Regions from separate parts of the Saccharothrix saharensis genome, predicted to be linked through region 2. Evidence: predicted binding sites of a transcription regulator. Region 2 holds the regulator's gene; the other holds the start of a gene.

Region 1 (3,404 bases), 1.3 Mb from region 2:
AGGTAGGACAGGGCGATCTGGGCCGATTCCTTCATCACGTCGCCCAGTTGGCCGGTCAGGGTGACGCCCGGGGCCCCGGTTTCGGCGGGGGCCAGGGACGCTTCGACGAAGAGGACGTCGCCGCCGGCGCCGGTGACGGCCAGGCCGGTCGCGACGCCGGGGACGGCGGTGCGCTCGGCGGACTCCGGGGTGTGCTTGGGCGAGCCCAGGTAGGTGCGGAGGTCGGGGACGTCGACGGCGACCGGCAGTGCGGTGTGGTCGAGGGCGACGCGGGCGGTGACCTTGCGCAGGATCCGGGCCAGGGAGCGTTCCAGTTGGCGGACGCCTGCCTCGCGGGTGTACTCGCCGGCCAGCTTGCGCAGGGAGGCTTCGGTGATCGTGACGTCGTCGGGCGTCAGGCCGGCTCGTTCGACCTGGCGCGGCAGGAGGTGGTCGCGGGCGATGGTGACCTTCTCGTCCTCCGTGTAGCCGTCGAGCCGGACCAGTTCCATGCGGTCCAGCAGGGGACCCGGGATGGATTCCAGGACGTTCGCGGTGGCCAGGAAGACGACGTCGGAGAGGTCCAGCTCGACTTCGAGGTAGTGGTCGCGGAACGTGTGGTTCTGGGCCGGGTCGAGGACTTCGAGGAGGGCGGCGGTGGGGTCGCCGCGGTAGTCGGCGCCCACCTTGTCGATCTCGTCGAGGAGGACGACCGGGTTCATCGAGCCGGCTTCGGAGATGGCGCGGACGATCCGGCCGGGGAGTGCGCCGACGTAGGTGCGGCGGTGGCCGCGGATCTCGGCTTCGTCGCGGACGCCGCCCAGGGCGACGCGGACGAACTCGCGGCCCATGGCGCGGGCGACGGACTCGCCCAGGGACGTCTTGCCGACGCCGGGAGGGCCGACGAGGGCCAGGACCGCGCCGGAACGGCGACCGCCCACGACGCCCAGGCCGCGGTCGGCGCGGCGGCGGCGCACGGCCAGGTACTCGGTGATGCGCTCCTTGACGTCGTCCAGGCCGGCGTGGTCGGCGTCGAGGACGGCACGGGCGCCCGCGATGTCGTAGGCGTCCTCGGTGCGCTCGTTCCACGGCATGTCGAGGACGGTGTCCAGCCAGGTGCGGATCCAGCCGACCTCGGGGGACTGCTCGGCGGTGCGTTCCAGCTTGTCGACCTCGGCGAGGGCGGCCTCGCGGACGTTGTCGGGGAGGTCCGCGCCTTCGACGCGGGCCCGGTAGTCCTGTTCCTCGGTGGCGGGTTTGCCGTCGAGCTCGGCCAGTTCCTTGCGGATCGCGGCCAGTTGCTGGCGCAGCAGGAACTCGCGCTGCTGCTTCTCGACACCTTCCTTGACGTCCTTGCGGATGGTCTCGGCGACGTCCAGCTCGGTCAGGTACTCGCGGCCCCATTCCAGGAGCTTCCCGAGCCGCTCGGTGACGTCGCTGGTCTCCAGCAGCCACACCTTCTGCTCGTCGCTGAGGTACGAGGCGTAGCCGGCCAGGTCGGCCAGGGCGGACGGGTCGTCCACCTGCTGGACCGAGTCGACCACCTGCCACGCGCCGCGCTGCTGGAGGATCGTGGTGACCAGCGCGCGGTACTCGCGGGCCAGTTCGCGGGTGCGGTCGTCGATCGGTGCTTCGTCGGTGATGGTGGCCTCGACCCACAGGGCCGCGCCGGGCCCCGTGGTGCCGGTGCCGATGCGGACCCGCTCCGTGCCGCGCACGACGGCCGCGCGCTCGCCGCCGGACAGCCTGCCGACCTGCTCGATCAGCGCCAGCGTGCCGACCTTCGCGTACTTGCCGTCCAGCCGGGGCACCAGCAGGACCTGCTGCCGACCACCCGCGGCCGTCGCGGCTTCGATCGCGGCGCGGGCCTCGGCGGTGGCGTCCGAGCCGCTGATCCGGATCGGCACGACCATGCCCGGCAGCACGACCACGTCGTCCAGCGGCAGCACCGGCAGCGCCAACGTCTCGCCCATGAGTCCCTCCAAAGTTGAGTCTGACTGGCTCAACCAAGATGAGCCCGGGATTGTTTCCGGTAGGTGTTCGCCCAGAGCGAGCGTCCATTCGGGGGTTGTGCCCGGTGTGCGGCGCCGACACGATCACGCGGTCGACTCACGAGGAGATGGCGCATGGAGCAGGCGAGCTGGGTCCCGTCGTCGGTGGACCTGGACCGGCCGAGCGCGGCCCGGATGTACGACTACTTCCTGGGCGGGTCGCACAACTTCGCGGTCGACCGCGAGGCGGCCAAGTCGGTGGAGCAGATCTTCCCCGGCATGTCCGGCGCGGCGCGGGCCAACCGGTCGTTCCTGCGGCGGGCCGTGCGGTACCTGCTGTCGCAGGGCATCGACCAGTTCCTGGACCTGGGGTCGGGCATCCCGACGGTCGGCAACGTGCACGAGATCGCGCAGCAGACCAACCCGGGTGCGCGGGTGGTCTACGCGGACGTCGAGCCGGTCGCCGTCGCGCACAGCACGGCGTTGTTGGCGAACAACCCGCTGGCCAGCGCGATCCAGGCGGACCTGCGCGACCCGGACTCGGTGCTGGGCAACGAGGAAGTGCGGTCCGTGCTCGACTTCGACCGGCCGATCGGGTTGCTGATGGTGGCCGTGCTGCACTTCGTGCCCGATTCGGACGTGCCGCAGGAGGCGATCGCCCGGTACCGGGAGGTGCTCGCGCCGGGCAGCCACGTGGCGATCTCGCACGCGAGCTGGGACGGCGTGTCGCAGGAGGGCCGGGAGAGCGGCGAGCAGGTCAACGCCATCTACCGCCGCACGGACAGCCCGTTGGTGCTGCGCACGGGCGCGGAGATCGCGGCGTTCTTCACCGGCTTGGAGGTCGTGGAGCCCGGTGTGGTGCCGTTGAGCGAGTGGCGGCCGGACTCGGACGACGCCTACATCAGCGCGTACGCGGGGGTCGGCCGGAAAGCCTGAGGTGCTCGACCGCCAGCCTGGCGGCCGTGCCGATCACCGCGTCCGCTTTCGGGAGGGTGAACGCGGTGCTCGCGCTGCGGGTGAAGACGGCCACCGCGTAACGGCCGCCGTCGGGGTACTCGACCACGCCGATCTCGTTGCGGACGGTCGGCAGGGTGCCCGTCTTGCCGGCCACGCGCACGTCGTCGAACGGGAAGCCGGACGCCAGGCGGTGCGGCCAGACCTGGCGGGCCATGGCGTGGCGGATCGGGGCGCAGTCGTCGTGCCGCCACACGTGGCGCAGGAGGGTGGTCAGGTCCCGCGCCGTGCCGCGGTTGGTGTGGTCCGGGTCCAGGGCGCGGAGCCGGGACAGCACGACGGGGTCGGTGAACGCGGCCGGCGGTTCGTCGGGGGCGGCGTCCTCGGCCAGGGCGCGCATGAAGTCCCTCGCCCGGTGGACGACCAGGGTGTGCCGGAGGTGGAGCCCGTCGAGGGTGTCGTTGACCGCGTCCAGGCCGA
Region 2 (3,404 bases):
GGCTGACCGCGGAGTACGCCAACTACCGCAAGCGCGTCGAGCGCGACCGGGAACTGGTGATCACCACGGCCAAGGCGCAGGTGGCCGGCGAGCTGCTGGCCGTGCTGGACGACATCGAGCGGGCCGGCGCGCACGGCGACCTCACCGGCGCGTTCAAGGCGGTGGCCGACAAGCTCGTCGCCGCCCTGCACGGCACCGGGCTCGAGCCGTTCGGGCACGAGGGCGAGGAGTTCGACCCGTCCGTCCACGAGGCCGTGCAGCACGGCACCTCGCCGGACGTCAGCGGGCCGACCGTCACCGCCGTGCTCCGCCGCGGCTACCGGTTCGGCGAGCGCGTGCTGCGGCCCGCGCTGGTCGCCGTGACCGACCACGAACCGGCCGCCGCGCAGCCGGTCGTCGACGAGGCCGCCGACAAGCCGGTCGAAGAGCAGCAGCAGGACTGAGAAAGGGGGCGGCGTCCGTTGAGCGCTCGCGACTGGATCGAGAAGGACTTCTACCGCGAGCTGGGCGTCACCTCCGACGCTTCGGCCGACGACATCAAGAAGGCGTACCGGAAGTTGGCGCGGGAACTGCACCCCGACGCCAACCCCGGTGACGCCAAGGCCGAGGCGCGGTTCAAGGCGGTGTCCGAGGCGTACGGCGTGCTGTCGGACACCGCGAAGCGCAAGCAGTACGACGAGGCCCGCCGCCTCTTCTCCGGAGGCGGCGGGTTCCCCGGCGGGTTCGGCACGGGCGGCGGCGGGTTCGACGTCGGCGACCTGTTCGGCCGCCAGGGCGCGCAGCCCGGCGGCATGGGCGGCCTCGGCGACCTGCTCGGCGGCCTGTTCAACCGCCGGGGCGGCACGTCCGCCTCCGCGACCAGGCCGCGCCGCGGCGAGGACGTCGAAACCGACGTCCGCATCGACTTCACCGAAGCCGTCAAGGGCGCGACCGTGCCCATGCGCCTGTCCAGCCCCGCGACCTGCGGCACGTGCGCGGGCTCCGGCGCGCGCCCCGGCACGTCGCCGCGGACCTGCCCGAACTGCAACGGCGCCGGCCTGGTGACCCGCAGCCAGGGCGCGTTCGCGTTCTCCGAGCCGTGCGCGGACTGCCGCGGCACCGGCCGGATCGTGGACGACCCGTGCCCGGAGTGCGACGGCGACGGCGTGAGCACGAAGACCCGGACGTTGACCATCCGCATCCCGGCGGGCGTGGACGACGGCCAGCGGATCAGGCTGGCCGGCCAGGGCGAGCCGGGCCGCAACAACGGACCCGCGGGCGACCTGTTCGTGCGCGTGCACGTCAACCCGCACCCGATCTTCGGGCGGTCGGGCAACGACCTGACCGTGACCGTGCCGGTGACCTTCCCCGAGCTGGCGCTGGGCACCACGTTGACCGTGCCCACGCTGGAGGGCAAGGTGACCTTGAAGGTGCCCGCGGGCACGGCCAGCGGTCGTGTCCTCCGGGCCAAGGGCAAGGGCATCGCCCGGCGTGACGGCCAGGTCGGCGACCTGCTGATCACGCTGACCGTGGCGGTGCCGAACAACATGGACGCCGCAGCCAGGGAGGCGTTGGAGAACTACGCGTCGGTGACGGCGAAGCACGACCCGCGCGCGGAGCTCAACGCCCTGTTGGAGAAGAGGTCGGTGTGAGCTTCCCGTTCCCGCCCGGCACCGACGAGGACACCCCGTTCTTCGTCATCTCCGTGGCGGCCCAGCTGTCCGGTCTGCACGCGCAGACCCTCCGCGCCTACGACCGCCTCGGCCTGGTGTCGCCGGGCCGCACGTCCGGCGGCGGGCGCCGGTACTCGATGCGCGACATCGTGCTGCTGCGCGAGGTGCAACGCCTCTCGCAGGAGGAAGGCGTGAACCTCGCGGGCATCAAGCGGATCATCGAGCTGGAGAACGAGGTCGGCGCCCTGCGCGCCAAGGTGCAGGAACTGACCGAACAACTGTCCTCCGCCATGGCCGCCGCCGAACACGCCGCCGCCTCCGTGCACGCCTCCTACCGCCGCGACCTGGTCCCCGTGCGCCACGAAACGGCCCTGGTCGTCTGGAAGCCGAACTCCAAGCGCTGAGGCCACCTCAGGTCGCCCAATAGGGTGATCATGGTGCGAAAATGTACGGAAACACTGTTACCGCTCCTCGGTTAAACCATGAGGAGCCCCGCCAACCACCCCGATCCGCTCCCACCCGCCCCCCGACCCCCGCCGCCACACCGGCCGGACCGGACCCGCCAACCGGACTCGGGCCAGGCCAGGCCGGACTCGGGCCAGACTGGACCCCGTGGACTACGTCTTCGTGCACGGCACCACCCAGTCGCCGGCGTCGTGGCGGCCGGTGGAGGAGCTGCTCCGCCACCGCGGCCACCGGACCGTGGCCGTGGACCTGCCGACCGACCGGCCCGACCTGCGAGCCGTCGACTACGCCGCGATCGTCCGCGCCCAAGCGGGCGACGCGCTGGCCCCGGTCCTGGTGGGCCACTCCGGCGCGGGCCTGCTGATGCCCGCCATCGCGCGGGCCGTCGCTGCGTCGCACCTGGTCTGGGTGGCCGCGATGATCCCCGGGCCCGTGTCGCTGGCCGACGAGCTGACCGTGGACACCGGCGAGATGTTCAACCCGGAGTGGCGGTCCCTCACCGAGCCGCCCACCGCGGACCCGGTGGTGGCGGCGTACTTCCTGTTCCACGACTGCGACCTGGCCGGCGTGCGGGCCGGACTGCGGACGTTGCGCCTGTTCTACCCCGCGGCGACGTACCGCGAGGTGCACGAGCTGCCGGACCTGCCGTCGACCTACGTGCTGCCGCGCGAGGACCGGACGCTGCGGCCGTCGTGGATGCGGCAGGCCGCGCGGGAACGGCTCGGGGTCGAGGCGATCGAGGTCGACGGTGGGCACTGCCCGCAGACCAGCCGGCCGAGCACGCTGGCGGGGGTGTTGGGGGCGGTGCGGCCCGCTCGGCCGTGACGGGGCCGGATGTCACCCCGACGTGCGAGCGGCGAACGTGAAAAAATTTCAATAAGAGGGTCAGTCCAGGGTGAACGGGTCGTACTTGATCCGGTCCAGCGGGGTGCCGGCGACCAGCATCCGGGACACGGTCGCCCGGATCATGGACGGCGAGCCGCACACCAGCACGTCCCGGTCCTCCCACGCCCCGTAGCGGGTGACCACGTCGGCCAGCGTGCCCTGCTCGACGCCGCGCGCACCGGGATCCGACTCCAGCACCGGCACGACGGTCAGCCAGGGGTTGGTCATCGCGAACCGCTGAAGGTTGTCCAGGTCGTACAGGTCCTCACGGGTCCGCCCGCCCAGGAACAGGTGCACCCGCGGGTTCTCGCCCCACTGCGCCATCTCGTCGATGATCGCGTGCATCGGCGCCACCCCGGTCCCACCGGCGACCATCAGCACGTCCCGCCCGGACTTCCGGTC

What was found. The regulator HspR, encoded in region 2, represses chaperone genes until heat shock. The targets are predictions, from matches to a motif close to ANNTTGAGTNNNNNNNACTCAANNT.
Region 1: lon (endopeptidase La) is a predicted target of HspR. The motif match lies at 1,964-1,988, and genes of this name have one in related genera.

What each region holds. Positions count from the first base shown of each region.
Region 1 covers NZ_VFPP01000001.1:6,364,224-6,367,627, forward strand. Annotated here, with positions in the region: gene lon (endopeptidase La) at 1-1,952, opposite strand, end outside; gene FHX81_RS28940 (SAM-dependent methyltransferase) at 2,106-2,906, shown strand; gene FHX81_RS28945 (serine hydrolase) at 2,872-3,404, opposite strand, start outside.
Region 2 covers NZ_VFPP01000001.1:5,021,238-5,024,641, forward strand. Annotated here, with positions in the region: gene grpE (nucleotide exchange factor GrpE) at 1-443, shown strand, start outside; gene dnaJ (molecular chaperone DnaJ) at 462-1,631, shown strand; gene FHX81_RS22195 (heat shock protein transcriptional repressor HspR) at 1,628-2,056, shown strand; gene FHX81_RS22200 (alpha/beta fold hydrolase) at 2,265-2,942, shown strand; gene FHX81_RS22205 (FAD-binding oxidoreductase) at 3,003-3,404, opposite strand, start outside.